DNA from 3 places in the Sporosarcina sp. E16_3 genome. Region 3 is predicted to be linked to each of the others. Evidence: riboswitches for the same ligand, from Rfam matches in the RefSeq annotation. Region 3 holds a riboswitch; each other region holds the start of a gene.

What was found. A riboswitch is a leader RNA that binds a small molecule or an ion and turns the genes downstream of it on or off. The one in region 3 is predicted to bind cobalamin.
Region 1: linked by a shared signal. The riboswitch ahead of I2483_RS06040 (ribonucleoside-diphosphate reductase subunit alpha) and the one ahead of I2483_RS08785 (hypothetical protein) in region 3 are both predicted to bind cobalamin.
Region 2: linked by a shared signal. The riboswitch ahead of I2483_RS05425 (ABC transporter substrate-binding protein) and the one ahead of I2483_RS08785 (hypothetical protein) in region 3 are both predicted to bind cobalamin.

Annotation. Positions count from the first base shown of each region.
Region 1 is NZ_JADPRX010000006.1:9,809-20,868, forward strand. It holds gene argS (arginine--tRNA ligase) at 1-843, opposite strand, end outside; T-box leader at 907-1,112, opposite strand; gene I2483_RS06035 (hypothetical protein) at 1,196-1,426, shown strand; cobalamin riboswitch at 1,471-1,653, shown strand; gene I2483_RS06040 (ribonucleoside-diphosphate reductase subunit alpha) at 1,865-4,087, shown strand; gene I2483_RS06045 (flavodoxin) at 4,072-4,512, shown strand; gene I2483_RS06050 (ribonucleotide-diphosphate reductase subunit beta) at 4,467-5,528, shown strand; gene I2483_RS06055 (GNAT family N-acetyltransferase) at 5,736-6,269, opposite strand; gene ric (iron-sulfur cluster repair di-iron protein) at 6,596-7,294, shown strand; gene modA (molybdate ABC transporter substrate-binding protein) at 7,346-8,167, shown strand; gene modB (molybdate ABC transporter permease subunit) at 8,185-8,895, shown strand; gene I2483_RS06075 (ATP-binding cassette domain-containing protein) at 8,888-9,514, shown strand; gene I2483_RS06080 (GAF domain-containing protein) at 9,809-10,273, shown strand; gene I2483_RS06085 (sensor histidine kinase) at 10,270-11,060, shown strand, end outside.
Region 2 is NZ_JADPRX010000005.1:59-11,118, forward strand. It holds cobalamin riboswitch at 748-932, shown strand; gene I2483_RS05425 (ABC transporter substrate-binding protein) at 1,052-2,014, shown strand; gene I2483_RS05430 (iron chelate uptake ABC transporter family permease subunit) at 2,007-3,002, shown strand; gene I2483_RS05435 (adenosylcobinamide amidohydrolase) at 3,004-4,476, shown strand; gene cbiB (adenosylcobinamide-phosphate synthase CbiB) at 4,476-5,432, shown strand; gene I2483_RS05445 (pyridoxal phosphate-dependent aminotransferase) at 5,419-6,498, shown strand; gene I2483_RS05450 (bifunctional adenosylcobinamide kinase/adenosylcobinamide-phosphate guanylyltransferase) at 6,480-7,073, shown strand; gene I2483_RS05455 (cobyric acid synthase) at 7,070-7,906, shown strand; gene cobS (adenosylcobinamide-GDP ribazoletransferase) at 7,903-8,667, shown strand; gene I2483_RS05465 (histidine phosphatase family protein) at 8,640-9,233, shown strand; gene I2483_RS05470 (bifunctional adenosylcobinamide kinase/adenosylcobinamide-phosphate guanylyltransferase) at 9,185-9,607, shown strand; gene I2483_RS05475 (cob(I)yrinic acid a,c-diamide adenosyltransferase) at 9,604-10,185, shown strand; gene I2483_RS05480 (ECF transporter S component) at 10,189-10,674, shown strand; gene I2483_RS05485 (hypothetical protein) at 10,671-11,060, shown strand, end outside.
Region 3 is NZ_JADPRX010000011.1:24,071-35,130, forward strand. It holds gene I2483_RS08745 (MBOAT family protein) at 1-1,037, opposite strand, end outside; gene I2483_RS08750 (DUF4358 domain-containing protein) at 1,094-1,663, opposite strand; gene I2483_RS08755 (NAD(P)-dependent oxidoreductase) at 2,130-2,747, opposite strand; gene I2483_RS08760 (acetyl-CoA hydrolase/transferase family protein) at 3,003-4,520, opposite strand; gene I2483_RS08765 (LytTR family DNA-binding domain-containing protein) at 4,646-5,290, opposite strand; gene I2483_RS08770 (CBS domain-containing protein) at 5,525-6,157, shown strand; gene I2483_RS08775 (MFS transporter) at 6,266-7,528, opposite strand; gene I2483_RS08780 (class I SAM-dependent methyltransferase) at 7,590-8,480, opposite strand; cobalamin riboswitch at 8,712-8,903, shown strand; gene I2483_RS08785 (hypothetical protein) at 9,169-9,396, shown strand; gene I2483_RS08790 (hypothetical protein) at 9,460-9,636, opposite strand; gene I2483_RS08795 (GTP-binding protein) at 9,757-11,060, shown strand, end outside.

The sequences.
Region 1 (11,060 bases), on a different contig from region 3:
TTCAACGACAAGCGCGCCATTCGATTCTTTTAAAAGTCCTTTATCCGCCAACTCTTTAACGATTGGTTCCATCTTGTCATTGTAGTAGGCCTCGCCGTTATAGGAATCAAAGGTAATACCCAGCAAATCATAAATGCGTTGAAATTCCTTGAGGGATTCGGTTTTGAACCACTTCCATAATGCTAGTGCTTCAGTATCTCCGTCTTCCAGGTCTTTGAATGCCGCTCTGCCTTCGTCGTTTAGCGAGTCGTTATGTTCCGCTTCTTCGTGGAAACGGATGTACAGCTTTAACAGCGTCTGGATTGGCGCTCGCCGCACTTCTTGTTCGTCGCCCCATTTCCGGTAGGCTGTCAGCAACTTGCCGAACTGCGTACCCCAATCGCCGATGTAATTGATTTTTGCTGTCTTGAAACCATTTTTTTCAAGAAGTAGTGCAATTGAATTCCCGATGACAGTGGAGCGCAGATGCCCCATGGAAAACGGTTTCGCAATATTGGGGGAGGACAAATCGATGGTGACAACCCCGTTATTACCTTCATTTGATGAACCATAGGATACTGATTGATCTAGAATTTTTTGCAGTAGGGCACTGGTAATCGTAGAACGATTCAGAAAGATATTCACATACCCGTTGACGGCTTCTGCTTTATGGATTAGCGGGTGATTGATTGTCAGGGCAATTTCATCGGCAATAACAACAGGTGATTTTCTAAGTTCTTTTGCGAACGGGAAGCATGGTAGAGCCAAATCGCCTAAATGAGCATGGACAGGCCTTTCAAGCATGTTTTCATTCAATGGAATCGAACTAAATTGTTGCAGTACTTGCAAGATATCCATTTTCATTGTCAACTCTCCTTTTGGTTGGTGGCATTAAAAAAAACGTAAAAAAAAGCCCTCATCTCAAATTAATGAGACGAAAGCTTACTTCCGCGGTACCACTCAAATTGCCCGTATAGGGGCCACTTCCTCATAACGGCGAGACACCGGCTTTTCCTAAAACGTTCAGAAAAGCATCTCCGAAGTGCGGTTCACAAGCATTCTTCACTGGGCTCCCACCGCCCCCAGTTCGCTGAAAAAGAATCGATTGCTACTCTCTTCATCACAGATATTGTAATTGAATGTAGCAAATGAAGGGTTAAGTGTCAACTGAAAGACAGATATTACTGGTGATTTAGAATAGTTCGGAAGTGTATTTATGTTTCTGTGTAGAACACATTATATAGTATTGAACGACATGATAGATCTGCTTGATCTATCGGAGAGGCATTATGCAAAAAAAATGGATTTTAAAAAACTGTTCATAACTTTCACGTCATCTGCAACAATGACGATGATGGCGGTCAAAGCGACTAGGGAGAATGACTGTGGATATGTGGATAAGCTGTTGATTGTCGAACAAGCGGATTTTCTACCTATTTACGTCTAGAACACAACATGTTAGGGTATACAGAGAGAAACAGACACAACATATAGTATTGAACGATAGAATGGTACCGATATTGGTTTAAAAGGGAATCCGGAAAAACCGGAGCTGCCCCCGCAACTGTAAGCGCCGACGACCGCCGTATGAGCCACTGTGGAAAACTCCATGGGAAGGCTAGGTGGGTAGATTGAAGCGCTAGCCAGGAGACCTGCCTTTCATCGTCAAGCAACACTTTCTTCGGGGGTTGAGAGTGGAAGCGAACGGGATACCGTCTACCTTTTTTACTCGAAGATTACCCGCGGCCCCATTTTGTTTCCGACAACTAACCCATGAGTGATGGCTCTACCGAAACAGGTGAAGCTATCACTCATTTATATTGAAAAACGTAAAATAGCTAGCGTCTGCACATGATTCATCTACATATGGGAGGAGACAATAATTATGACAACTACAACTATAAAGACTGGCATTGATCAGTTACTAGATAAACTACAAAATGAATTTGGAGCAAAGGAAATAATGCCCCTTATTACTGCAAGTGATCGCTGGCAGCAAAAACACGCTGAGGGGACTGAGTCGGAGTGGGCGAAGGCGATGACATTAGAATCGCTTAGCAATCTAGATGAGGCGACAACGTATTGGACGTTTGTTGCTGCACGTATCCACCTCTGGGACGTTTACAATCGTCAAGAAAAGCTTCGCGGTGCAAAAGTCTATACGGACTTTGCTGAAAACGTTGCACGTCTAGTCGAGCAGGGATTATACACACCCGTCTTGACGGAAAAGTATTCCCGCGAAGATCTTGTCACTCTCGGCAATCTAATTGAACCAGAACGGGACAAGCTATTCACATATATTGGACTAAAAACACTTATGGACCGTTATGTCGCTGTTGACTTTAGCAAACAATCGGTTGAACTTCCGCAAGAGCGCTGGCTTGTCATCGCGATGACATTGATGCAAGACGAGACAACTAACCGGCTTGAAAAAGTGGCGGAATCCTACTGGGCGATGAGCAGCCTCTATATGACGGTTGCAACACCGACGTTGTCGAATGCTGGAAAACCACATGGCCAGTTGTCAAGTTGCTTTATCGACACGGTCGACGATTCTTTGCAAGGCATCTATGACAGCAATACGGATATCGCTAACTTGTCGAAGTACGGTGGCGGCATTGGTGTTTACATGGGGAAAGTCCGCAGTCGTGGCTCGTCCATTCGTGGATTTAAAGGCGCATCAAGTGGTGTACTTCCATGGATTAAACAGTTGAACAACACAGCAGTAAGCGTTGACCAACTTGGTCAGCGACAAGGTGCGATTGCCGTTTATCTCGATGTTTGGCACAAAGATATTTTCACGTTCCTTGACCTGAAATTGAACAACGGAGACGACCGCTTGCGCGCACATGATATTTTCACGGGCGTCTGTCTTCCTGATATTTATATGGAACAAGTCGATGCACGTGGAGACTGGCATTTGTTCGATCCGCATGAAGTTCGGACAATCATGGGCTATTCACTAGAGGACTTTTACGATGAAACAAAAGGTGCGGGTTCGTTCCGTGAGAAATACGAAGAGTGTGTCAATAATCCGGAGCTCAGCCGTGAAATCGTTCCTGCAATCGATCTTATGAAACGGATTATGCGCAGCCAATTGGAAACGGGAACTCCGTACATGTTTTATCGTGATGAAGTAAACCGTGCGAATGCCAATAAACATGAAGGCATGATTTATTCGTCGAATCTTTGTACAGAAATTACTCAAAATATGAGCGCGACTGAATTCGAGTCTGTTACGCTCGAAGACGATATCGTTGTCACGCGTTCAAAACCAGGCGATTTCGTTGTCTGTAACTTATCATCTATCAACCTTGGACGAGCAGTTCCAGCAAGCGTTTTGGAAAGACTCATTACAATCCAAGTACGTATGCTTGATAACGTCATCGATCTTAATAAAATACCAGTCGTCCAAGCGCAGCGAACTAACGCGCGTTACCGTGGAATTGGTCTAGGGACATTTGGCTGGCACCATTTGCTTGCTCTGCAAAACATTCAATGGGAATCAAACGAAGCAGTGGATTACGCTGATAAATTATATGAGAAGATCGCTTATTTGACGATTAAAGCATCAATGGAACTAGCTTCGGAAAAAGGATCTTACCCATTATATGAAGGATCTGAATGGCAGTCCGGTGTTTATTTCGAAAACAAGAACTATGATTCCAAGGAATGGCGTGAACTGCGTATCGACGTTGCAACAAACGGTATGCGAAATGGCTATTTGATGGCAATTGCACCAAATAGCTCGACGTCTATTATCGCAGGATCAACTGCATCAATCGATCCGGTTTTCAAACCGTTTTATCATGAAGAAAAGAAAGATTATAAGCTTCCGGTAGTTGCACCTGATCTTAATCACAACACGTACGACGTTTACCGTCGTTCCGCTTATATCGTCGATCAACGTTGGTCAATCAAACAAAACGCAGCAAGACAGCGTCATATCGACCAAGCAATTTCATTCAACATCTATGTTCCGAATTCAATTCGCGCATCTGTACTGCTTGAACTTCATTTGCAAGCATGGAAGTCTGGCATGAAAACAACGTATTATACACGTTCAACTGCGACGGATATTGAAGAGTGTGAATGGTGTCATTCTTAATCGTCTACGCATCGTGGAGCGGAAACACGCAGGAAGTTGCTGAAATAATTGAAGAAACGCTAGTTGCAGAAAATATAGCTGTTACAACGTATCGAATTGGCGGCGGCGTCATTCCGAACCCCCGCAATTTTGATGCGATGATTTTCGGGTCATTCACGTGGGAGCAGGGTTCAACGCCTGACGAAGTAAAAGACTTTGTAGCGGATGTGGGGTATAAACCGGATAATGTCTACGTCTTTGGAACGGGTGATACCCAATTTGGCGGCGATGCATTATTCTGCCACGCAGCGGTGAAGTTAGCGCGGTTTTACGCATCCCCTTATGAGCCGCTTAAAATCGAACAAAGCCCACGTGGCATACAGCAAGAAAAAGTAATCGAATGGTCGAAGGGAGTCATCAGACATTGGAAAAACTTAAACGAGTGAAGGTCCTAGAACCTGCACATCCAAACAAATCAACGGCTATTTTCGGTGGGGAAGCGAGTGGTATCCTCAACTGGAACGACATCGCACATCCGCATTTCTATACACTACGTCAACAAATTCGTTCACTATTCTGGACGGCCAATGAAGTCGATATGACACAAGACGTCAAGCAATTCTCGTCGCTGACAAAGCCAGAACAAGACGCATTTCTTAAAATCATTGGCTTGCTCGCGACACTTGACGGACCACAGACGACAATCGCTTTGAAAATGGCAGATTACACAACCGATCCTTCTGTTAAATCAATTATGGCTACAATCGCCGATCAGGAAAGTGAACATAATCACAGTTATGCTTATGTACTTTCATCGGTTACAACACTTAATAAGCAAATGGCTTCCTTTGAAATGGGCCGCTCAGACGAAGTGCTGTTAAAACGGAATGAGCGCATTGTAGAAGTCTACAACGACTTCGCCGAGCGTCCGACAATTGAATCAGCATTGAAAGCGATGGTCTATACGACGCTGCTTGAAGGGCTATTTTTCTATAGTGGGTTTGCATTCTTCTACAATCTCGCACGCAATCAGAAAATGGTCGGTACTTCGACAATGATTTCGTATATTAATCGTGATGAATTGCAACATGGTAAAGCAATTAGTGACATATTCCGTGCAGCACTTGCAGAAAATCCTAATTATAATACAGATGAATTCACGGAATGGATTTACGATCAGTTCAAACATTCGGTTGAACAGGAAGTCATCTGGAGCCGTTATGTACTTGCAGATATTGAAGGTATCGACCTTGCCGAAATGGAAGGGTATGTGAAATATCGCGCGAACAAAATGCTTCGCATGCTCGGACTTAGTGAAATTTATCCCGAGTTCACTGACAACCCAATGAAATGGATTCGTGCATATGTCGACAGTTTCGACGATACAAAAACCGACTTCTTCGAACAATCTTCACGGCAGTATGTTAAAACAAGTGATTTAAATGGCTTTGATGATTTGTGAATAAAAAAAGCACACAACATGAGTTGTGTGCTTTTTTACGATTAATTAGTTTGAAATGAAGATTCCCTTCAAATCCTTAGTAGTATGGCGAAAAATGCATTGTACCATTTCCTGACACAATTTGTGCCCTTCGAATTGTGGCAGCAGCTGGTACCACATACCGATTTAAAAAGGACACACTAAACACTCTCCAGGGGAGTATAGGCACTAAAAAAGTAATCCCATCACTAGTGTGTTGTAATAAACACCATCAATTAACGTATCTTTTAAAATGAGGCCTTCTTTTTTAAATCCAAGTTTTTCATACAATTCAATAGCTAGATTATTATCTTCTCTAGTGACGAGACTAATTTTGTTAGTGACTCCGTTTGAGGCTGCCCACTGGATTAGTTGTTCCATCATTTTTCGGCCTAATCCTTGCCCGGTAAACTGTGCGCTAATAACAATACCTAACGTTCCGACATGCTTAATTCTATTCTTCTGGCTAGAGTTAATAGATGCAATGCTTATAATTTCATTATTTATGGTTGCTAGTAAAATAATGGAGTTTTGTTCCAGTCGTGTAGATTCTAGAAACACTTTATACGTTTCTGCTTCCTGATTAAATTCATTTTTCCCGAATGAAAGAAAGTCTGTTTCTCCGCCTACGACATTATAGAAATCAATCATATGTTGGGCATGTTCTGTAGTCGCCTCTGTTATCATTACTTCATCGCCATCTTTTAAATGGAATTTCATCATTACCCTCAGCTACTTTCTAGTTTGAATGGCTACCAAAGTTTGATAGTACCTCAAGTGAAACAATGGAGTCTACTTATTGAAAAAATCAATCTCTATATATTCGGCACTACTTATTTGGAGTTAACTGGGTCTCCCGTATAGCGAACAAATCTAGCGACTAAGCGGCATTGGAAGAACATTCTAGTTGTTAAGTGCCGACTATATAGTTTATCCAAAGACAGATTCCCCCCGAAATAGGGCAAACCCTACTACATACATTAATTCCTGTCTTGTATACTTTTACTGGGAATAGGTCCCGGTAAAATGGAGATTAGGAGGAAACTATAATGAGTCAATTAACACTTGATACACAAGTTTGCGATATCGTCACGGTGCTCCCTAAAAGTGCAGATTTATTTAGATGTCTGCGCATCGACTTTTGCTGTGGAGGAAAAATAGCTTTAAAAGATGCTGCAGAAGAACGAAAACTTAACCCAGAAGACGTTTTAAATAGCATCAAGGAAATGGAAAAGACATGGGGGAAACAGGGTGAAGTGGACCCGATATCATTCGATTCAAAAACGCTTGTTGCCTATATTCAAAGAAGGTATCACGGTGGACTGCGGGATGAGTTTTCACTCCTTGCACCGTACATTACGAAAGTTTCCCGTGTTCACGGGGAAAATCAACCGCATCTCCTTCGTGTCCAAGAAATCTTCAAAAAATTACGTAGCGAACTCCTTGACCATACGGCAGATGAAGACGAGATTGTCTTCCCGCTCATTCTAATATTTTTAGAGAATCCAACACTTGAACTAAAAGAGAAAGTTAAACCATATATTTTGGAACTCGAGAGAGAGCATGAGAATGCCGGGGAATTATTAGCTGAATTACGCGATCTCACAAATAACTTCATGCCTCCAGATGGTGCGTGCGGAACATATAGACTCGTATACGCACGTCTTGCACAACTCGAAAAAGATACATTTGATCATGTTCATCTCGAAAATAACAATTTATTTGACCGTGTGCGGGCCGCACTTTGATTTACTAAAGAATACGCTTTATAAAACCACCTCATGAGGTGGTTTTTTTGCATGGAACCATTCCACTATGTCCGTTATGATAGAAGAAAAGGGGTTTGGGATAAAATGAGACGACTCTTATTAGTTATTACCATCCTGCTTATGCTAATCCTTGCGTCATGCACAAAATCAGAGGCTGACGAAAAAATAGAAATCCTTGTGGCGGCAGCTTCAAGTATGACGCCGGCGCTAACTGAAATTGCAACTGAATTTGAAAAAGTCAACAAAGGTATTCAGGTCACGTTCACTTTCGGTTCGTCTGGTAAGCTTGCACAACAAATCAAAAATGGTGCACCCGTCGATGTTTTCATTTCCGCAAGTAGTTCGGACATGGACACGCTTGAAGTGGATAAAAAAATTGAATCGGACACGCGAATAGACATCACTAGCAATACGTTAGTTGTTATTCGCCAAAAAAATGGAGATAATTCACTGTTGAATGAAGAGAATCCGTTTACGTCCAAAATCGACCACTTTGCCATCGGTAACCCAGACACTGTTCCGGCAGGTGTTTACGCAAAAGAAGCGCTCACAAAACTTGGAGAATGGGAAACACTTGAACCGAAACTTGTCTTCGGCAAGGATGTCCGCCAAGTATTAACCTTTGTGGAGACAGGTAATGCCGAGATGGGCATAGTTTTCACAAGTGATGCCCACTCGTCTAATAAAGTAGAAGTTATCTCGGAAATAGATCCAAAATTGCATTCATCAGCTGTCTATCCCGGTGCACTAATCACCGCGACAAAACAGCCGAAAGCAGCTAGCGCTTTCCTTGACTATATGAAGACACCAGAAGTACAAAAAATACTAGTAGATTACGGATTTACAAACTAAAAGGAGGAACACCGCCAATGGGAGAAATCAGTTACGGGCCGCTCATACTATCTATTAAAGTTGCAGCCATAGCGACAATCATTGTTTTTCTCACAGGCACGTTCCTGGCACGCATATTTGCACGGAGAAATTTCTTTGGGAAGACAATCATTGAAGCGTTTTTCCTATTACCACTTGTATTACCGCCCACCGTCGTTGGATTCGGACTACTGATTTTATTCGGCAAGGATCAGCTACTTGGGAGATGGTTATATGAATACGCACATCTTCAAATCGTATTCTCCTGGATTGGAGCCGTTATCGCTTCGACCGTAGTCGCTTTTCCACTCATGTATCAAAGTGCGTCAGCTGCATTCAAACAAGTCGACGGAAAATTGGAGGCAGCGGCACATACACTAGGTGCTTCAAAATGGCGCGTCTTCCGCACAATCACATTACCGCTAGCCTGGCCGGGTTTACTTGCGGGCTTCGTCCTTACATTCGCCCGAGCACTCGGCGAGTTTGGAGCGACGCTGATGATTGCAGGCTATATCCCTGGTCGAACAGATACCATTCCCATGGCCATCTACTTTGCGGTTGAAGCCGGTGATATGCAAACAGCAACATTTTGGGTGTTTATTATCGTCGCACTTGGATTTTCCACAATTCTCTGGCTAAGTTGGTGGTCGAATCAGAACTTGCGGCGTTTCACTGTGAAAAGGAAAGGGGGAGCTCCTCGTAATGTTTGACGCACATCTTATTAAAGATTTGCCGGATTTTAAAATCGATGTGGCGATTAAAGCGGCTAAAGGGGAAGTGGGCGTCTTATTTGGACCATCCGGTTCTGGAAAGACTACATGTCTAGATATGATTGCTGGTCTTACTCTACCAAACTCAGGCCATATCCGTATGGGGGAAAACACTTACTTTTCATCCAACCAAAAGCCATGTCCAACTGAAAAACGAAGTGTTGGATATGTCATGCAGGACTATGCGTTATTCCCTCATATGACTACAGAAAAAAATGTTCAGTATGGTATGAAGTCTGTACAGAAATCCGAAAAAGCACTTGCGCTGCTCGATCAATTCGGAATAAGTCATCTGCGAAATGCCTATCCCCATGAAATGTCTGGAGGGGAAAAACAGCGAACTGCGATTGCACGTGCGCTTGCGACGGAGCCTGATATTCTTCTTCTTGATGAACCCCTATCGGCATTGGACGATAAAGCACGGCATGACGCGCTTACAGTCATTACGGATATTCAGCGTAATTTGAATATCCCGATTATCATGGTGACTCACAATTGGACAGAAGCGGAAAAAGTTGCGACCCGTATATATAAAATCGAAAAAGGCCGCTTTATCTAGTCCGTGTTGGATAGAAAAAGTGGTTATTTTGTATTGCTAAAAGAATTTCCACGTCTAGGCTCAGGGCGTTCCCTATATTTAATAGGAATATCCCTACTAGGAAGGCTCCTTAACTGAACGTACAATTAGTAGTATGTGAATCAATAATTTTCTGATTTTTGTCAATCCAAAAAGGTAGGGGGGGCTGTGTCGTTGAATTATGTCTGAGGAAGCCGTATTCTTTATATAAAGAACAGTTGGAATTAAATAGTAGGAAAGGGATAACCGCCTTTTTCTATATAAGGGGTAAAATTGATGAGTGGACAGAAAGATTTCAATTATCAACAGGAAATGGGCCGTCTGCGGGACCATTTTGATTTTGACTTTGTCGGGTTGGCACTTGTTCAATCGGTCGAGTTCCGGTTCGAGCTGAAATGGGTATTTACTATAGGAAATCGAAGTAACCGTTATCGAAGAATCGTTTTACAAACTGGTAAAGGTATTGTAGGTCATGTTTTTAAGACAGGCAAACCGCTCCTTGTGGAAGATGCGGAAAAAATGATTGGAAGAAAAGACCTGTATAATTATCCTATTATCGTAGCAGAAGGGTTGAAAAGTTTTGGCGCAATCGCGCTTTATGAATATAATCGAGTAAAAGGTGTGTTACTTGTAGGTTACCGTACCGAAGAGAAATTGACGCTAGAATGTTTTACGGAATTTAAACAGGTGGTTGGTCCGACGTTTGGCCAATTTTTTAATAAGGAGATGGTTGGAAATTGAAGAGTATGAGTGAATTTCAATTGACGGATCTGTTGATGAAAATGTATGGCAATTCTGCAGAGGCCATCTTCTTTTTTGACCGTACTGGAAAAGTACTCACAATGAATAGCGCTGCCGAACTCATTTTGAATGCGGAAGTACTCGATAGCATGGCGGCAGGCGATGCAGAGGCGATATGCATGTCCTGTAAAGGTTATACGAATGAACAAGAGCTTCAGACATGCATATCGTGTTATTTGAAGAGCCCAGATGAAGATTTCAGTTCGTTCCAAGTGTACTTGGACACCAAGGGCAAAGGGGTTATTCCTTATACGGCTAGTTATCAAACGATTGACGTGGAAAATGGGATCCGTGTATTCATGCTCCGTGATTTGACGAAACAATATAAAACACAGGAAATGCTCAACCAGAAAATGATTACGAAAAATATCATCAAAGCCCAGGAAGATGAGCGAAAACGGATTTCGAGGGAGTTGCACGATGGGGTGGCGCAGGAAGTGCTTAGTTCACTAGTTGAACTTCGAGTATTGAAATATATGAATGTCGATGCAGAAGTGTTAAAGAAAGTGCAGCAGACAGAAGGCTCACTCATGCGGTTATTGGACGATATCCGTCATCTATCCGTCGAACTAAGACCAGCGACACTTGATGATTTAGGGATGGAAGCTGCATTCAGAACACATTTCAAATGGATGGAAAAAAACTACGGACTTGTCGTCCATTTTACAGCGGAGCTGGACTCGAAAAGATACGAAGGTGAAATTGAAACAGTCGTTTACCGGGTTTG
Region 2 (11,060 bases), on a different contig from region 3:
AAAGGAGACCACTTTCAGTCTTATCGCTCCGGCTACCACGAAGACGCGCCTTCGCTAGATGGTCTATCTTAGAAAGCGCATTTCATTGTCGGGGATAAGACCTGTAGCTCGTATTGCGTCTTTCTTTAATGAAATTAATATCAAATAGTAATCACATTATAATATCAGTCTATACATCTCAAAATAAAACTCTCGATAATGTACACTCTAGCGCAGGCGCGGCAAAGGGGTAGCCGAAGCCGTGAGACTGGATGCGAAGCGCCAATCCAGGCTCAGGGCGAGAGGCATCCCAAAGCGGCAAGCGTTCACAATCCACACCCCGAATTACAACTGTCTCTCAATAATGTACACTCCAGCGCAGGCGCGGCAAAGGGGTAGCCGAAGCCATGAGACTGGATGCGAAGCGCTAATCCAGGCTCATGGCGAGAGGCATCCCCAAAGCGGCAAGCGTTCACAATCCACACCCCGAATTACAACTCTCTCTCAATAATGTACACTCCAGCGCAGGCGCGGCAAAGGGGTAGCCGGAGCCGTGAGACTGGATGCGAAGAGTCAATCCAGGCTCCAAGCGAAAGACATCCCCAAAGCGCCAAGCGATCCACAATCTACATTCCGAATTAATACTCTCTCATCATCGAGCGACACAACAGATTCAACTGGATTCTTTAATTCAACATATCTAAATCTACAAATCTCCCTTCACTATCGACACAAGAAAAATTTGTAGTATACTGAAAGTTGAACAAAATACATACCAAACATAAAGGTGCCCCGCATTAAAAACGGGGTTAAAAGGGAAGTCGGTTCAATGCCGACGCGGTCCCGCCACTGTAAGTGTGAGTTAGTCGCAAATTGTCACTGGAAAAATTTCCGGGAAGACGCGATTAGTATTGAACACAAGCCAGGAGACCTGCCTTTATGGATCACACGTACCCTACGAGGATAGGATTAGTGGAAATCGGCGTCCCCGCACGTCCGGATTTTTACTCAACTTATTCCTCCGTAGCAATTACGGGGGATTTTTATTTGGATAAAACAGGAGGAAAACAACATGAAAAAGATTTGGCATTTAGGATTAACGGCATTTCTTGCAGTATTCTTGCTCGCAGCATGTGGAACTGCAACAACAGAAAAGCCAGAAGTAGCTGGAACACCGAAAGTAGAAGAGGTCAAAGCTGATTTTCCAATTACGCTAACAGATGCGGTTGGCAATGAAATTACCCTGAAAACTGCACCGGCAACAATCGTTTCGATGATGCCGAGTAATACGGAAATATTGTTTGAACTTGGTCTTGCTGCTGAAGTTGTCGGCGTCAATGACTACGATGATTATCCCGCAGAAGCACTTGGAAAAGAGAAAATCGGCGGTATGGAATTCAACGTTGAGAAAATCGTTTCCATGAATCCTGAAATCGTTTTTGCACATGAATCCGGACTTGGATCAGGTGAGGCAGGACTGCAGCAAATCCGTGACGCAGGAATTACTGTTTTTGTTGTGAAAAACGCAGCAAACTTTGAAGAAACGTACACTACGATTGAAACAATCGGTCAAGCGACTGGTAAAACAGTAGAAGCTGAGAAAATCATTACGGACATGAAAGCAAAAGTCGAAGAAGTTCTAGCTAAAACGGCAACAGTTGAAAAGAAAAAAACAGTTTTCGTTGAAACATCACCTGCGCCAGAAATCTACACACCAGGTAAAAATACATTTATGGATCAAATGCTTGAAATGATTGGTGCGGAGAATATTGCTGCCGATCAGGAAGGTTGGTTCATGATGGATCCGGAAGAAATCGTCAACCGCAATCCTGATGTAATTATTGTGTTGTACGACTACATCGAAACGGCCGTTGCAGATGTGTATGCACGTCCAGGTTTTGATTCCATTACAGCTATCAAAGAAAAAGCAGTTATCCAAGTTGATGAAAATACAACTAGCCGTACAGGCCCCCGTCTTGCTGAAGGGCTTGAAGAAATAGCGAAAGCCATTTATCCAGAGGCTTTTGGTGAGTAAATCTAGCGTTGCCTACATCGTTTCTGCCGCCGCACTTCTAGTGGCGGTATGGCTCGGTGTGTCAATCGGGTCTGTGAAAATACCGATTAGTACGTTATGGAATGCAGGAGCGGATGCAACGGCTACCAATATTTTGTGGAAAATTCGTATGCCGCGTGTCGTGCTTGCAGGACTTGTCGGCGCCTCGCTCGCGATTTCAGGAGCTGCTTTCCAGGGGCTGCTGAAAAATCCGCTTGCTGATCCATATACCCTCGGAGTGTCATCCGGCGCCTCGGTAGGTGCTGTCTTGACGCTCTTTTTTGGTATTTCCATTCCGTTTTTAGGCATATATACGCTTCCTGTATTCAGTATGGTTGGTGCAGCACTGACAATGTTCCTTGTTCTCGGATTCGCACGCCTCGTTGATAGGGCAATGAGAATGGAAACAATTATTTTGACCGGAATAATTTTCGGTTCGTTCCTCGGTTCTGTATTATCACTAATGATAGCGCTCACAGGGGAAGAACTACGCCAAATTATTGGTTGGCTGCTCGGCAGTGTTTCGATGAGGGGCTGGAGCTATATTACAATGATCTTGCCATTCGTCGTCGTCGGCTCGTTCATGCTGTGGTTGAATCGCCGCGAATTAAATGCGATGCTGTTCGGGGAAGAACGGGCGCATCATTTAGGTGTCAACGTCAAACGCCGTAAGTTTACCATTTTGATTGGTGGATCCATCCTGACAGGTTCTGCAGTCGCGGTGTCCGGCACAATTGGCTTTGTCGGCCTAGTCGTTCCGCATATGACGCGACTCCTATGGGGATCTGATCATCGCCATCTCCTGACATTATCGTTCATGAACGGCGCAACGTTGCTTATCATTTGCGATTTAATTGCACGGACAATCATTTCCCCAACTGAACTTCCAGTAGGTGTCATCACAGCGTTTATCGGTGCACCCGTATTTGCATTTATCTTCTATAAACAACGAAGGAAAGGGGGAATGTGACATGTTAACAGTCGATAATGTTTCCGGCGGTTATGGTAAAGAATCAATTGTGAAATCAGTAACATTCACTGTCAATAAAGGCGAAGTACTCGGCATACTTGGACCCAACGGCAGTGGTAAATCCACTTTATTGAAAATCATATCAGGCATTCTCCCAAAGGAAACGGGTTCCGTCACAATCGACGGGCAAGACGCGTCTACCTATTCACAAAAAGAATTCGCCAAAAAAGTAGCCGTCCTGCCACAACTCCATGCACATGCATTTTCTCACACTGTTCGTGAAACGGTAGAACTCGGCCGCTATCCACACCAATCGGGGTTATTTTCCTCATGGTCAGATGAAGACGAGCGCGCTGTCACCAATGCCATAAATAGTATGTCAATCGCACGCTATGCTGACAACTCGATAGAACTGCTATCCGGTGGTGAACAGCAACGCGTTTTTGTTGCACAGGCACTCGCACAGGAAGCTCCGATTTTATTGCTCGATGAACCAACGAACCACTTGGACATCGCCCATCAGCAACAATTACTTGATACGATTCGCCAGCAGGCAATCGACAAAGGGCTGACGGTCATTTCGGTGTTCCACGATATCAATTTGGCTTCTTTATACTGCGACCGGCTTCTCTTGATGGATAAAGGGCAGATTGCCAGAATAGGTGTCCCACAAGAAGTAGTGAAGGAAGAGGCAATTCAATCTGTGTACGGTGCGCGTATAAAATCACAGCCTCATCCCGAATTGCCAAAACCTCAAATTACACTTCTGCCGGATACCAAAGAGGAAATTAAACCTTTCACCGTTGTAAAAGAAGACTTTTCGATAGCTGCGGACTTTGTTGCACTACGAACAAAATACCCGTTGAAAACAATTTCCTCCGCCGTTCATAATGCCGGAACAGGCTGGTATCGGTCGTTTGTCAATCGGCATGTTGATGTTGATTACAATGCAGACGATGTCAAAGCTGAAAACACTTCCTACCTTGAACAGCAAGGTTTTCATCTGACGGATACGGTCGGTATGATGACCGCGGTCACGACGGAGCATGCTGAAGTCGAGGAATACACAGGGGATTTCGGAACAATTCTTATTGCGGTAACAGCTGGCGTCGGCAATGCCGTCGATGTATCACAAGCACTCACGCGTGATCAGAAACCTCGCGTCGGGACCATCAATACATGGGTTATCGTCAACGGGCAGCTACCTGATGAAGCATTTATCCAAGCAATGATAACTGCAACCGAAGCGAAAACCAAAGCACTTCAAATGGAATCCATAACAGATCCGCTCACCGGCACAATTGCAACGGGTACATCGACGGACAGCCTACTAATCGCGGCAACACAACAAGGAGAATTCCTGCCATATGCAGGTCCAATCACCCCGCTCGGAAAATTGATTGGCCACGGAGTGTATGACTGTACTGTACGGGCAATCCGTGCCTATAAAAAGGCGAAAGGGTGGACAACTTGATACCTGCACATTTTATCGCCATCGCAATTGGTTTTCTACTGGACAGAATGATTGGAGATCCGCCGAAATGGCCGCATCCGGTCCGCTGGATTGGAACGTTCATTTCCAAATTGACTAGCGTTATGAATAAAGGGCGGTTCCGCATGTTAAAAGGGGCGTCTACACTTTTCATCACAGTCGGGATTGTGTTGGGCATCGTTTTTGCAGTGGTTGGTTTTGCCTATAAATTCAATATCTATATAGGTATTGGCGTGGAATCAATTCTGATTGCTATAGGGCTGGCACAAAAAAGTTTACGCGACGCTGCACTTGACGTTTATCGCCCGCTCGCCGCAAATGATCTACCCGCAGCACGAACGAAGTTGTCATGGATTGTCGGTCGCGATACCGATAAACTACAAGAAAGTGGCATCGTACGCGGGACTGTTGAAACCGTGTCAGAAAATATTGCGGACGGCATTACATCGCCATTATTTTGGGCATTTCTACTGGGAGCACCCGGTCTGTGGATGTACAAAGCAGTGAATACACTGGATTCGATGATTGGTTATAAAGACGAACGATTTGAGAAGTTTGGTAAATTTTCTGCCCGTGCGGATGATATCTTGAATTTCATACCAGCACGTGTGACGGGTTTCCTAATCATTTTATATGCGCCAAATAAAAGTGGAATTTCCTTTTGGAAACGCTTTACAGGCTGGAGTAAAGACGCAAGGAAACATCCAAGTCCGAACAGCGGATTTTTAGAGGCAGCGACCGCTTGGCAACTCGGCGTTACGCTTGGCGGAACAAGTACATACCGTGGAATCGTATCGAAAAGACCTGAGTTTGGTCCAGGCAACACCACGTTAACCGCAATACATATTAAACAAAGCATTACACAGATGCATGTGACAGCGTTTATTTTTTGGCTAGTAATGACTGTGATTGGAGTGGCTTTTTATGAAACTACCTGAACATGGCGCAAATCCGCACAACGTTTACGCGACACTGGGCATTGAACCGCCTACACAGCTAGTGGATTTCAGTGAAAATGTCAATCCGGCGGGGCCTCCTGATTCAGTTACCGAGATGTGGCCAAGTTTACTAGCTAAGCTTAAGGCATATCCAAATCCTCAAGGCGAGCCGTTTCTATCAGCGGCGGCCGATTATCATGGCATTTCGACTGCTTATTTATTCGCGGGAAACGGGGCGGCGGAACTGCTGGCACTTCTTGCAGAGCGTTATCGTGCAAAGCGAGCGATTGTCGTGCACCCGACATTTTCCGAATACGAAGCGACGCTGTTGGCGAAGGATGTGGAGATTGTTCGGGTTTTTGCATCGGAAAGTGAAGGCTTTCAATTGCCGCTGGAAGCAATTCTTAAAGCCATGACTTCAGCATCCGTTCTGTACCTTTGCACACCAAACAATCCGACTGGCGTCATGCCTGAACGGACGGACTTGAACGTAATTATACAGCGCGGCGCTGAAGTAGGTTGTGACGTCGTTTTAGACGAGGCTTTTATCGATTTCGTTGATGAATCCCTATCCTTCATTGCAGAAATAAAAAGTAATGCCCACGTCATTGTCGTTCGCTCTATGACGAAAATGTATGCCATTCCGGGAATACGCCTTGGTTATATTGTGGCAAATCCATCGATTATTATGGAGATAAAAGCACTTGCGCCGCATTGGAATGTTAACGGATTAGCCGCAGAAATTGGAGCGGTGTGTTTACAGGAAGAGCAATACCGCGAACAGGCGATTCAGTATAGTAACAGTGAACGGGAAAGGATGACGCAGTTTTTAACGGACAATGGTTGCGCTGTTACTAATTCCGTTACGAATTTCATTTCATTTACACTGGGTTCTGACCATGATTCGAATAAGTTGTATGAAGATATGCTCGCACGCGGAATTGTCCTCCGTCATTCACAAAACTTCCGTGGCATGGATGGCAGATGGTTGCGCATTGGCATGAAAAACGATGTGTCCATGAACATTTTAAAGGAGGAGCTGTCGCAATGGTTCGCGGAAAACTGACGTTCATAAGTGGCGGCGTTAGAAGCGGGAAAAGTTCCTATGCAGAAAAGCTGCTTGTTAATGAAGTGCAGAAAAACGTGGCTCGGCTTGTTTACATTGCTTCCGGCGTCGCAACAGATTCAGAAATGCAGGCACGTATTGAACGTCATAAATCGGATCGTTCCACTGATAGTTGGACGACCTTTGAACAACCCGTCGAGCTGGAAAAGCTAGTGCCCTCCATTCAACCAGGTGATTATGTGTTATGGGATTGCCTGACGACGTGGTTGGCGAATGAGTTATACACAGGTTGGGATTTAGGGGAACCTTGTATTGGACAAGCGGGCTGTATGGAGCAAAAGGAAATGCAGTTGTACTTAACAATCGAATCACTTTTAAAACAAGCCGCTCACCTCGTTATTGTTTCGAATGAAGTCCTAGACGAACTGCCGTCAAAGTACGCTGAAACGGAAATCTACCGAAAATGGATCGGCCGTATTCACCAATCGCTTGTCAAAAAAGCAGATACAGCAATTGAAATGGATTATGGAATCCCAATCGTATGGAAAAACGAGCAGCAGGAGATGACGCAATGAATGGGCTGATTGTTTTAGGGACAGCATCGGACTCTGGAAAAACGATGATTTGTACAGCGCTATGCCGCATTTTATCGGACGAAGGCGTGCGGGTAACCCCCTTCAAATCGCAAAATATGTCCGGGTTTTCAGCGACAACGGAAAAGGGCGAAGAAATGAGTCGTGCGCAATTCATTCAAGCACAGGCTGCTAGAACAAAGCCATCGATTTATATGAATCCAATATTGCTGAAACCAGTTGCGGACATGAAATCGGAAGTGCTTTTTTTCGGAAAGAAGTTTGGTCCAATAGCTGGAATGGCGTATCGCGAACAGTTCTTCACACGCGGAGTTGAAGCGATTAAAACGTCACTTACCAAACTGGCGGAAACGTATGAAACGGTCATTATTGAAGGTGCAGGAAGTCCGGCAGAAGTGAATCTCAACGATAGAGAAATTGTGAATATGCGCGTGGCAGAAATTGCGGATGTACCTGCTGTTTTGGTTGCGGATATTGATCGCGGTGGTGCTATCGCATCAATCGTTGGGACGCTGCAACTTTTACCACCCGAGCATCGAAGACGTGTCAAAGCCATTATTATCAATAAATTCCATGGCGACGTTTCTTTATTCCAAGAAGGTATTGAATTCATCGAAACCTACACGGGTATTCCAGTGGCAGGCGTTATCCCTTATAAAGTAAATCATGGCATTGAAGAAGAAGATATGGACCGGCCGGTTATGAAAGCTCCTGCAGGAATCGACGTCTACGATGCGTGGGCAAAACATGTCTTGGCGCATCTCAACTGGCCACTGATGAAAGAAATTTTGTCACCATCCGGAGAGATGAAATGAACGGATTGTTGTTAGCCATGCAATTTTTCACTGCAATCCCGGTGCGGAAAGAATTTCCACTCGGCCGAAAAGAAGTGACGGCAATGTATATGGCCCTTCCTTTCGTTGGGGCGGCAATTGGGCTCGCGATGTACGGTGTGTCAGAACTTCTAGTGAATTATTTGCATATCGGTACACTTCTTGCGTCGGTACTTATCGTTTTGACGGCGATTATACTGACTGGTGGTTTGCACCTGGATGGCTGGGCGGATACGGGAGATGCATTCTTTTCATACAAAGACCGCGAAAAACGACTTGAAATCCTAGAGGATCCGCGACTTGGTGCATTCGGCACGATGGCTCTGGTGTTACTAATCGTCGTGAAAATCGCTGTGTTTAATGAAATTCTGATGCGCGGCACAGGGAATCTTGCTCTATTTATAGCGATACCTTTCCTAGCAAGAGCAACTATGAACCTGTACTTCTCAACTGTTCGTCTTGCAAAGGATAAAGGAATCGCACACTTTTTCAAAGAAAAGATGTCAACAACTGTGCTAATCAGCTGGACTCTAGTAAGCAGTGCAGTGATTTTATGCGCGGTAGGATTTATGTTGAAAAGTGTACTGATTCCAGTTGTGATAGCGATTGTAATTGCAGTAGCATTCTTCACGTTCCGTAACTGGTCGTTGAAACACTTTGGAGGTGTCACGGGCGACCTATGCGGTGCATTCATTGAAGGGATGGAGGTAGTGTTATGGCTAGCGGTTTTGTGCTTCATCTGATTCGGCATCTTCCCACATTAGGTAACAAAGAACGGAAATACATTGGCTGGACGGATGAACCGATTTTGGAATCGGCCAGCTGGAACTGGCGTTTACCCGAAACCCCGAAACACGTTTATAGCAGTGATCTTCGTCGTGCAAAACAAAGTGCCGCATGCTATTTCCCGCAAGCGTCTATTGAAACAGCTGCCAGTTGGCGTGAATGTAATTTTGGCGAGTTTGAAGGGAAAACATATGCGGAACTTGAAAAGGATATGGACTATCGAAAATGGATTGATGATCCGTATGCATTTGCACCACGTGGCGGTGAGAGTTTAACAGATTTAGAACTGCGTGTAGTGGCCGCAGTCAAACAATTGCCGAATCAGGCGGTTGTCGTGACACACGGAGGACCCATCCGCGTAGTTCTGACGAAGTTTTCACCGGAAGAAAAAGGTTTTTGGTCGTGGAATATCCCGCATGGAACAGGCTACCGACTTGAATGGGAAAGCGACAAAGCATTCGAGGAGGGGAAGTTATGCACGTTTATATCGGCGGTGCCCATAACGGCAAACGAGATTATGTGAAAAAGTGGTTGGCCCAGCAAGGGAAAGAAAACGTACAGTGGATAGAAGGGAATTGTTTAGAGGACAGTTTCATAGTAGATATGGAAGCCATTCAGACAACTGTCATAGCTGGAGTCGAAAAGTGGCTTGCGGAAACGAATTTATCGGAACAAGCAGCCATTGATTACGTGATGAATGGCATCGCCAAGGACCGTCAGACAGTTTTTATTTTAACGGATATTGGACGCGGAATCGTTCCTATGGATGCCGATCAGCGAAAATTACGCGATGCTTGCGGTCGGCTTTATCAACGCTTAATGGCGGAAGCGGATGAAGTGACGAGAATTTGGTATGGCTTGGCAAAAACACTAAAGAAAAGGGGAGAACAACAATGAAAATTTACACACGTACAGGGGATAAAGGGAAAACAAGTTTAATAGGGGGCCGCGTCGACAAAGACAGCCTTCGCGTTGAAGCCTATGGCACGATGGATGAATTGAATTCATTTGTCGGCAAAGCAATGACGGAACTGGATCCTGCAATTTTCGCGGATATGCTGACAGACTTGGAAGCCATTCAAAACGAATTATTCGACGGCGGTGGCGATCTTGCAAACGTTATGAAAGAACGTCATTATAAATTGTCTGAAGAGCCTGTTGAAGTGCTTGAACAACGTATTGACGTGCTGATGGAAGAAGCGCCACCTTTGGAGAAATTCATCTTACCAGGTGGATCACCTGCAGCTGCAACACTTCATATCGCACGAACTGTTGCGAGACGCGCAGAAAGGCAAACGGTGACACTTTTAAAAGCGGAAGAAGACGTACCAGCAGTTGTTCAACGCTATTTGAACAGGCTATCAGACTACCTTTTCGTTGCAGCGCGCATTGCGAATTCTCGGGTCAACGTACCGGATAATGAATACGTAAGAAGTGCAAAAGTGTTCCGAACGGATAAGAAAAAGGAGGACTGACCGATGCAATTGAAACGGCTCACATTGACGGCGTTTTTTGCAGCCCTCTGTGTCATCGGTGGATTAATCAAAATCCCGTCCGGCATCGGTTCATTGGCACTGGATACGGTGCCGGCACTTATCTCAGCTGCCTTTCTACCACCCGTATTTTCAGGAATCGCGGCGATGCTTGGGCACACGGCCTCCGCGATGAATGGCGGTTTTCCTTTAGGACCCTTTCATATACTCATTGCACTCGAAATGTTCGTCATCGTAATCATCTTTGCACGTCTGCATAAAGCGGGACGCAATGTGACGAAGTGGATCTTTTTCATAGTGGCAAACGGTTTAATCGCACCACTACCGTTTTATTTTCTGATATCACCGGCATTTTTCTTGGGAGCAGTTCCATTTCTATTGCTCGCGACAATCGTTAACGCGGTTGTTGCAGCAGTTGTCATGCCGTCACTTCGGCATGTGGTGGATGGTCGCATGGGAGCACTTCGATGAGGAATGCCATTAATATCGGCAATGGTTTCATCGTGACAACCGATAATTCAGGTGGCATCGGTGAAAAGTTGCAGGATATAGTTAATGTACCGGACCGCATCACAGCGTATTTCGCGGCCCGCGTCACATTGCTTGAACAATGGGCGTCGCATGCGGAACCGGTTTCAATCCTCATTCACAATTTTAGCGGCAGCGCGAGTTGGGGGAATTACGTGGCAGGTGTGACGGATTTATTCCACGAGGCGGGGCTTGAGGTTCCGCCGATCAACGGCAGTTCAGAAACCAATATGGAACTTGTCCAGTCAGCGATGGCCGTAACAATTATAGGCGAAAAAATGGCAGCGCGGACTCAGGAAAATAGTGCGTGGTTTACTTACGGCACACCA
Region 3 (11,060 bases):
AGTAACCCTGCTTTTTCAATTGCAATCAATACACCGAAGTAAAGTCCCCAAGCCACGAAGTTCCAAGCAGCACCATGCCATAATCCCGTCAGACCCCAAACGATGAATAAGTTGAGATAGAGCCTGTATTTACCCTTTCTACTCCCGCCTAGTGGGATATACACATAGTCTCGGAACCAAGCGCCTAGTGTCATATGCCATCTTCGCCAAAACTCCGAAACATTGCGGGAAACAAACGGATAATTGAAGTTTTGCGGAAAATTAAAGCCAAACATTTTCCCAAGTCCAATTGCCATGTCGGAATATCCGCTAAAATCGAAATAGAGTTGTAACCCGAACGCCGCAATCCCCATCCATGCCGACAGAACAGATAATTCGGCAGGACTTTGTTGCTGAATTTCACTCCATAAAAATCCGATGTTATTGGCAAGCAACACCTTCTTACCAAGGCCGATAAGAAAGATTTTCACACCTTCTGAGAATTGGTTGAGTGTGACACGCCTGTTTTTTAGTTCATGTTCAATAATTTCGTATCGTACGATGGGTCCCGCAATGAGCTGTGGAAATAAACAAACATATAGCGCAAGCGTCAGCGGATTTCGTTGTGCTTTCACGTGTCCACGATACACATCAATTGCATACGACATCGTTTGAAATGTGTAAAATGATAAGCCAATCGGTAACGGGAGGTCCAATGCATTTATATTCATGTCAAATAGATTATTGACGTTTTCAATAAGGAAATCTGCATACTTGAAAAAAGACAACAAACTTAAATTAGTAATAATAGATGAAAGCAACCCAATTTTCGCTTTTAGCGGCGCAGTTAACCTGTACTTTTGAATAAATAACCCATGAAAATAATCTGTAATAGCCGAAAAGATCATTAGAAATATATAAATAGGTTCTCCCCACGCATAAAAAATGAGACTAACGATAAGGAGTATGCCATTTTTCATCTGTCTTGAACCGCAAAAATAAAGAAGTAACGCAGTTGGTAAAAAGAAAAACAGAAATAATAAGCTACTGAATACCACGCGATCACCCCTTCATTTTTACTATGTAGAAAGGCGCTTATTCAGCGCCCTTTAAATCACTTTATTTTTTCATCAAAAATCTTTTCTATTGCATCTACATTTTCATACGTAGCATATAGAACATAATTCCCCTTCGTTTTTAATACATTGTTTTTCACTTTTTCATATTGATCAGGAAGATACCTTTCCCATGTTTGTATTTGTGCATCTAATTCTTTTTGTAAGAAAGCTTTCAATGATTCTGTGTCCTTCTCATTCTTCGCTTTCAAGACAATTATTTCATCCGAATTGGTATTAAACATAGCGCCGAACATCAAACCTTCTGCTAGTAACTCTGTATCAAGATCTGTTCTCTCCAAAAACATTTGCGTCATAGGATCGTCGGTTTTAGCATTTACTAAATTCGTCTCCATATAACTTTGAAGAATTGTCTCATCAGACTGTCCCTCGTCGAATCCAGCATCTTTTATATCTTGTACAACTTGTCCCTTAATACTGTCCATTATGTCTTTAACGGAAATTTCAGCCGTAGCCACTTCATCCTTTTTACCGTCATTCGATCCTGAACAGCCCACCATTGTAAAGATAGCCATTGCACATATAAAAATTCCAAGCACTTTTTTCATAAAGAATTCCTCCCAAACTTTTCAACTAGCCGTTACTTTGGCTGCTAACTAAGTTGACGGATGATCTCCCGTTTCGTTACATCCATTTTTAGGAACTTAATTATAAAGTTAAAAGTTCAATTAGAAGAGAATTCCGCCCATTACTATGGAGTTAACAAAGAATTGTTCCACATGAAACATTGTCACTGCTCTGGCCAGTAGTTCAAGGACGACAAAAAAGACTGATATTTTAAATTTAGCGTTTTCAATAGTAAAGGGCTTACCCATTATTTCGCCTTATATTTTACAGTTCAATAAGTTCCTACAAACAGCTAAGTAACGTTTTTTTCCAAATAAAAAGCATCACTCCATAAAAGAATGATGCTTTCCAAAGCAAATAGGCGAGCTTTATGGAATTTAATTTGTTCTTGTAAATTTACAGCTAGATGGACCAATGAAACTGCCAACAACAGCACTACTCTGTGCACTAATAGGAAATTCCAACACGAAATCCTATGTTGTCGCCTTGCAATAGTTCACCATAAGCAAAAGAAGCTGTGTCACCAACGGCTATTTGTTTGCCGTCCTCTGGTAACAAGTTGCGCTCGGTTCTATAGTTACCCACTGCAACACCGTCCGGCAAATAAGTAGGACATACAATTGTCCAATCAAGCCCTGATTGACGAAGCATGTCATACACTTTATGGTGCTCCTCTGCCGCAAAAGTCAGCCGGCGATTTGTATCTCCTGCTTCATAACGTAACTTTTGAGGATCAATCTTACTTTGCAAGATGCCAGCGGTTCCAATCGTGACTATGCGATTAATCCCTTCATCTTTCATTGCTTTTATCATATGTGGAACCGCTTCAGTCAATGTTGTCGTCTTGTCAGTACCGAGTGCACTGAACACAACATCCATCCCAGCAATGGCAAGCGTAACCGTATCAGCATCACGGACATCCCCTTGGATAACAGTTAACCTGCCACGTGGTGCCAACTTCTCTATTGACCGGACGAGCACCGTCACTTCATGCCCTTCTGCTAGCGCTCGTTTAAGGACTTCCCCGCCCACGCGGCCAGTTGCTCCAAACAGTGCAATTTTCATTGTAACCAACTCCATTCTTTCATCTTCTTTTACTGTAACACTTTTCTATCCTGCATTAACAGGCAGTAAGGCCCCCACTTCAAGTCCTTAAAGACACGAAAAAAATAAGTGGGGGATAAAGCCCCCCTCTGATTGAAGATTAACTTTTTTAGTCGCCCCTCGTTTGTGATCGGTCTCCTTGATTTATAACCAGCCCATCACTTCGTCCCAATAAAAAAAGGGCTGCTCCTGTGAGACAACCCTTCCTGCTAGTCATTAATAAATCAACTCTTCAACATGCTCGCGCATCGTGCCGTTCTTCGCTAAATTCGTATGCCAAGAGAATGCTTTTTCCAAAACATGTGGCGTTTGCCCGCCTCTTTCAAGCGCCTCTTCGTAATATGCACGAAGTTGCTCGCGGTACATCGGGTGTGCGCAACGTTCAATAATGAGTTCAACACGTTCCCTTGGAGCAAGTCCGCGTAAATCTGCATAGCCTTGCTCTGTCACAATGATGTCAACATCATGCTCTGTATGGTCAACATGCGAAACGAACGGGACGATACTTGAAATATTGCCGCCTTTTGCCACTGACTTCGTAACGAAAATAGCAAGACGTGCATTGCGGGCAAAGTCGCCTGAGCCACCGATGCCGTTCATCATTTTCGTACCAGAAACATGCGTCGAATTGACGTTGCCGTAGATATCGAGTTCAAGCGAGGTATTGATGGATATCAGGCCGAGACGACGGATAATTTCCGGATGATTCGAAATCTCCTGCGGACGCATGATAAGCTTATCTCGATACTTTTCAAAGTTATTAAAGACGTGATCCATCTTCTCTTCAGATAATGTAATTGAAGCACAAGAAGCAAAACGAACCTTTCCAGCATCGATCAAATCGAACACAGAGTCCTGTAGTACTTCAGAATATATTTCTAAATCCTTAAACTCTGAATTGATCATTCCGTGAAGAACTGCATTCGCTACCGATCCAATCCCTGACTGTAGCGGTGCTAAATTTTTAGTTAACCGACCCGCTTGAATCTCAGTACGAAGGAACGTTAATAAATGCTCTGCCATAATTTCCGTTTCTTGATCCGGCGCTACAATCGTAGATGGAGAATCCAGTTGATTCGTGAAAACGATTCCTTTCACCTTTGTCATGTCAATTGGAATGCCAATCGTGCCAATCCGGTCATCTACTTTCATTAACTGGATTGGCGACCTTTCACCCTGTTTGCCTGGATCGTATAAATCATGCAGCCCTTCCAATTGCATAGACTGCGCCATATTAATTTCAATAATGATTGCTTTTGCATGCTGTGCGAACGTCAATGAGTTGCCGACAGAGGTCGTTGGAATCATCATTCCGTCCTCCGTGATTGAAACCGCTTCCAAAATCGCGAAGTCAATTGGCTCGACGACTTCCGCACGAATAAGTTCTGCTGTATGCGACAAATGGTGATCCACAAATAAAAGTTCACCGTCATTAATCATTTTCCGCATTGTCGGATCGGCTTGGAATGGTAATCTTTTATTTATAATATTAGCTTCAGCAAACAGGCGATCGATATCAGACCCTAACGATGCGCCCGTAAATACATTCACTTTGAACGTTTCCGTTTCCGCGCGTTTCACCAATGCTAGCGGAACGGCCTTCGCGTCACCCGCACGTGTAAATCCACTTAACCCTAGTGTCATACCGTCTTCAATCCAAGACGCCGCCTCTTCTGGTGAGACAACGACGTCTCTCAATTGAACGTTTTTAATCCGATCCATATGACTTCCCATCCCTAAACGCCCCAATTCATAACTTTTAGTTAATTTTAACTTAAGCACTTACATGAATGAGAAATTAGGTGCTGGACAAGGAATTAATGGGTAAAGCACGCATATACTCGGTTGAAGCAGCATAATTAAAAACCTAAGAGTTTACGAAAGTAACTTGAATACGATTGGCTGACTGGAATTCTTGTTCCATTGTCCATTTCCAAAACAAAAGTCGAGTGCGTATCAGGATAAATCCCCTTGACGTGATGAACATTGACAATATAAGAACGATGGCATCTTACAAACGACTCGCGCGGCAACAAATATTCAAATTCCTGTAACGTGTTTTTATGAGTCCCAGAAAACCCTTCTGCCACTACATACGTTTTTCGATCTTTCACTTCGACATATTTTACGCCCGTGAACGGGACAGGAATCCATCCATCATGCGTCTTAACGGTAACGACAGATTTTCCGTCTGTATATGCTGGATAAATTGCAGTTACACAGCCCTCCAATACATCACCATCATAAAATGGAACAGCCATCCCATGATAAGCGACACCGAACACATCACGGTTGATGAACTCCGACATTTTTTGTTTCTGGGAAATTGCCTTCTGCGCAATAGTCCCTTCCTTCACGGGGTCGCCCGGTCTAATTTTTAAATCAACCCGCTTGCTGGGACGATAATAAAGGTACTCTTCTGTATTTGACACAGCTATAGAAATTTCATCCGAAAATACTTCACCAATAACATCCAATAGTGCACCGAGACTTAAGTTCTCCATTTTTTGACCCCTTTTGCTCATTTCACAATTTAATCCTATGTTGTACATTCTATTATACTAGATACTGACTTTATACAAAAAAAATGATAACCGCCTTTGAAGCCAATGTACATCGAGTTTAACGCGATTTGTTGTATAATTAATTGTACAACTTCCTACATCTTGATTATACTAAATACTATCATAGACTAAAAATTGTGATAATAGTGACCTAAATAATGAGGGGGAAAAAGCATGCATGTTAGAGACCTACTTTTAGAGCGACTTGATGTTGCTACAGTAAATACCAATCAAACCGTGAGAGAAGTGCTGGATCAAATCAAAATGAGTGGATATAGATGTATTCCCGTTGTTGACAATGAAGACTTCTATAAAGGGATGATTTATAAAGTTCATTTGATTGAATATCTGTACGAAGACAATGGAGATGAGAATTCTAAAATCGACCATTTGCTGAAGCATCAAGATACATTCATAACAGAACGTTCATCTTTTTTAAGTGCACTCATCGAAATCAAGTCACTACCTTTTTTAAGCGTTGTAGAAAGCGGGAAACTCGTTGGGATATTAACGCATAATAAAGTTGAAAGTGTGTTGGAAGATGCCTTCGGATTAAAAACAGGGGGAATCAATCTTACAATTTCTTCAACTGAAGCTAAAGGTATGATTGAAAAACTGACGAAAACGTTACGCGGTGAAAACATTGAAGGTATGTTCACGCTCGATAATGGTTCCGTTCTCGCTCGAAGAGTAGTCATTACACTTGAAAGCGGCAAGACGGATGCAGAAATCGAAAAACTAACCGAAAAACTTGAAAAAGGCGGTTTCAGGATTCTGCAAGTAGATAAAATCGAAAAAGCTGATTGAGAGATAAAGTTAATCTTCAATCAGTGGGGGTTCTACTGCCCGTTAATGTGGGATAAACCGAAAAGCGTTGCACACATTGTAGAATGTGTGCAACGCTTTTCGGTTTTATCATGTCATCGTTGTTTTCACATCAGGTTCAGGCACCCGCGAGAGAATAATGATCCCGATAATGAACAGAATAACCAGGCTGAATACCCCGTACGCGGAGCTTCCTGTCAGTTGTGCAGTCACCCCTACTAGTAAAGGTCCCATGACCGAGGCAAATTTACCAAAAATATTATAGAAGCCGAAAAACTCATTCGACTTTTCTTTTGGTACAAGCCTCGCAAAATACGAACGGCTTAGCGCTTGAATACCGCCTTGCGACGTCGCAACAAGCATCGCCAATACCCAGAAGTCCATCGTTGTTTTCATAAAAAACGCATAAATACAAACAATGATATAGACGCAAATTCCTACGTATAACATCTTTTTCCCCGTAAACTTCTGCGCCAATTTACCATAAAGAATCGCGAAAGGTGCCGCCACAACCTGTGTGACAAACAAAATAATAAGAAGGTTTGTTGCACTAATTCCTAAATCCGATCCGTAAGCCGTGGACATTGAAATAATTGTTCCAACTCCGTCTATATAAAAGAAATAAGCCAATAAAAATAAAAACACTGTCCTGTATTTACGGATTTCTTTAAATGTACCGCCAAGACGTCTAAAACTGCTTACTAGCATATTTGGTTCACGCTTAATGCCATGGATCTGGTGAACATTTTTGACCATCGGAATTGTGAACATGAACCACCAAATTGCTGTAATTACGAAGGCTATCCTACTAGCAGTAGACGTTGTGAGCGGAATAACTCCTCTATCAGCCAACAAAATGATAGCAATGCTGATGATGAACGGAATCGTGCTCCCGATATACCCAAGTCCAAAGCCCCGTGCAGATATCTTGTTCATCCGCTCTTCCGGCGTAACATCCACTAAGAATGCATCGTAAAATATATTCGCCCCATGAAAACCGACGGCGGTGATGGTGTAAATGATTAATAACCATAACCAGTTCCCGTTTGGCACGAATGCCAATGAAAGCGTCGCGGCTGTCCCCATAAGGAAAAAGAATTGAAAGAACTTCTTCTTTAATCCTTCATAGTCGGCAATCGTTCCTAAAAGAGGTCCAATCATCGCCAGTATGAATGTCGCAATAGCAACCGTATACCCCAGATAGGCAGTCGAATTCGACATACTCACGCCTGCATCCGTCGCAACCGCCTTGTAGTAAAGCGGGAATACCGCTGTCGTAATAATAATCGAATACGCAGAGTTCGCCCAATCATAGAAAATCCAGCTGTTCTCCTCTTTACTGTACTTCTTCACACCCTCATTCCCCCTTTCACTACATACGTACGGTATATTATAAGGAAAAATTAAAACCTAATTATTCTGCGATAAATACGTATGTGGACAACGGTTTAATCGCATGATTCTTTTGCGCTTCTTCCAACAACATCACTTCAGATTGGATAAGTGACTTAAGTTTTCCAGGCAAATCAACAAGATTATTAATCTCCTCTTTGTAATCAGCTAACGTCATAGCAATTTCCCATTTCGCATCTTGCAGTTGGGTCGAATGAATAGATTGTTCATTTGTAATTGTCCAGCCCACGTTTTCTACGGCACGTTTAACATCCGCTGGCGTAAACAGTGTACGCACATTCGAAAGACTACTTTCTTTGAAACACTCATACTGGGATTGAATAAGCACAGCCAGAAAATGTGGGTATTGCTCAATCATTTGAATTCTTGAATCCCACTCAGCAAAACATAATGTCTTGCCCCATTTTCTAACCTTCTTTACTATCCCCTCTAGTTCCTCAAATGATTTTAAGTACCAGGAACAATGTGAGAAAACAATATAGTCAAAACTATTTTCGGGAAAATCTATTTCCACTGCTAAAACGTCAACATTAAACTCCATTTCAAGCTGTTTTCCTAACTTCGACTGCTTTAAATAACGGGCGGAATCACCAACTGTTATCGGGGCACCGTAATCTGGAGACGCAATATCTATCCCGTGAACAAAGCCTTTTTCTCCGACGATATACGCTAACGCAGCCGTCGTATCGCCTTGACCACAACCGATTTCTAAAACATTACCTCCTTCTTTGATTCCCCAAAACTCAACAAGCTTAAGACGATGCTCCGTTTGAATTTGCTGAATGATGCCCATATCAACATTGGACGCCATACACTCTACAATAGTTGTAATCGCGTGGTCTTTCATATATGCACCTCGTTTTATGTGAACACTTAGGTGAACGACCTCCACCCAAATGTCTTTCTAAAGTTCTTTTCGCCAAAGTCTCCTAGTTCCCCTTTTTTACGCAAGCATCAGGTACCCAATTCTCTCCTCTTCTTACTATCTATACCATTTATTCGTCTATACTTTTTTTGTTTTTAATCTTGGAACCCTTCTTTTCTTAGCGTTTTAATTGATTCCCGCAAGATTTACAAACTCATTCACGGCACCTATATCTATGCTATAGTAAAAGAACAACTGAATAACGTGTAGAAATTAGGTTCTTTTTTACATTCGTATAAAAGCTTAAAAGGGAAGTTCGGTGGAAAACCGACGCTGTCCCGCAACTGTAAATGGGAGTGCTCTTTTCAAATCCACTGTTCGTTACGAATGGGAAGGGAAAAGAACGTGAAGATCATGAGCCAGGAGACCTGCCTATTTCAGTACACACCAATACCCTACGCGGATAGGAGGTGTTAAGTGCGGCTATGATCGAGCAATTACTTGTAAAAGCCGCCGTACGAAAGAACGTAATCAGAAAGAACCATAAGAGGACTCAATACCTCTTCTTTCACTATGCACTCAATAGTGTTCTTCTGTTTACGAACCATTCGTTACGGCAACAAGCGACCATACAAATTTACGCATACTAGCATCTTCCTAACGTTTTACTAGGAAGATGCTTTTTTATTTTCATAAAAGAAAGGGATTTTAGCCAATGAAACTTGGAACAAAAGAATATTATCTGGACGCATTCAAACACGTCTTAATGACAAACCTCATCATAAGCGAATCACAATCACTGTCTTCAACCCAGTCCTATTATGAAGAACAAATCGGAAAAACAACGACTATAAATGAAGAGGAAAAAAGCCTTTATTCACGTAATCTCCAAAAAGCATTCGATGAAATCAAACACGAAGTAATCGGTTCATCAGAAGATTAATCTAAAAGTAAACATCAAAAAAAGCGTGGCAGTCATGATAGACTTCCCACGCTTTTAATGTATTTACAGTTCCTGATAATTTCTTTGATGGTTTCCACCATCTTTTACATCCGCATGATACAAAGCTTTTAACGCGAAACTTTTCTCCAGGTCAAGCTCGCCCATTATCTGTTTCAGACGTTTTGAAAGCTCTGGATCGTTCTTCACAAGCTTCTCCATTTTCGTTCTTGAATATTTCATAATCTGATTCCTCCTTCACACTAAGTTTGTCTATACAGTATACCATCAATTTAGTGTCATTCGCCCAATTCAGATTTGCTATACTAAAGATAGTAGCAAGAAATGGACTGGAGCGACGACATGTATAAAACAATTGGCATACTTGCGCACGTAGATGCAGGAAAAACAACTTTTTCTGAACAACTGCTTTATCACACAAAAAGTATTAAACAAAGAGGCCGCGTGGACCATAAAGACACCTTTCTCGATAGCCATACAATCGAGAAAGAAAGAGGAATTACGGTTTTTGCAGACCAGGCATCCATTTCTTATAACGGATCCACCTACTACATTATCGACACACCTGGGCACGTCGACTTTTCTCCTGAGATGGAACGCGCCATTCAAGTGATGGACTATGCCATTATTATAATTAGCGCAAGCGACGGCGTGGAAGGTCACACAGAAACCGTCTGGCAGCTGCTCCGTAAACATCAAGTGCCTACGTTCTTTTTTATCAATAAAACAGATCGTGAAGGAACAGACATTGAAAGCGTACTCCATGAAATTCGCACCAATCTATCGGAAGATATCTGTGACCTTACATCCTCATTCAATGAAGGTATCATGCAAGAGGAACTCATTGAATTTATCGCAGAACGTGATGAAGAACTGCTGGAAACCTATATGGAATCAGGTTATGACAAGGACTTATGGCTTGCAACATTAAAGGAAATGATTAGCGACAATAAAGTCTTCCCCCTATCCAGTGGTTCTGCACTTAAGGATATCGGTGTCATGGCATTTTTCGAGAAACTCGATGTATTGACAGCAACTTCTTACGAGGATGACAGTGATTTTGCTGCACAGGTCTATAAAATCCGCCATGATGACAGTGGTAACAGGGTCACTTTCCTTAAATCATTAAACGGTACGCTAAGTGTCAGAGACGAAGTAAACTATGGTGATTATAAGGAGAAAGTGACACAGATACGCGTCTATAACGGTAATAAGTTCAAAGCAATCGACCATGTTCAGGCTGGTGAACTGTTCGCCGTTACTGGATTAACCCAAGCATCCATTGGTGACGGTGTTGGAGCACTAAAAGAAAAGGCCGCCTTTGACATGATTCCTACCCTTAAGTCGAAAGTGATTTTCGACGCTTCCATCCATGTCAAAGAAGTGCTTCGATGCTTTAACCTGCTCGATGCGGAAGATCCTTCTTTGCGCGTCTTCTGGGATGAACACTTTCAAGAAATTCATGTCCATGTTATGGGCGTCATCCAGCTTGAAGTACTCCAACAAATTGTTAACGAGCGTTTTTCGATTCAAGTTTCTTTCGGCGAACCTAAAATACTGTATAAGGAAACCATTGAAACGACCGTAACGGGTTATGGTCATTTTGAGCCCTTAAGGCATTACGCGGAAGTCCATCTTTTAATCGA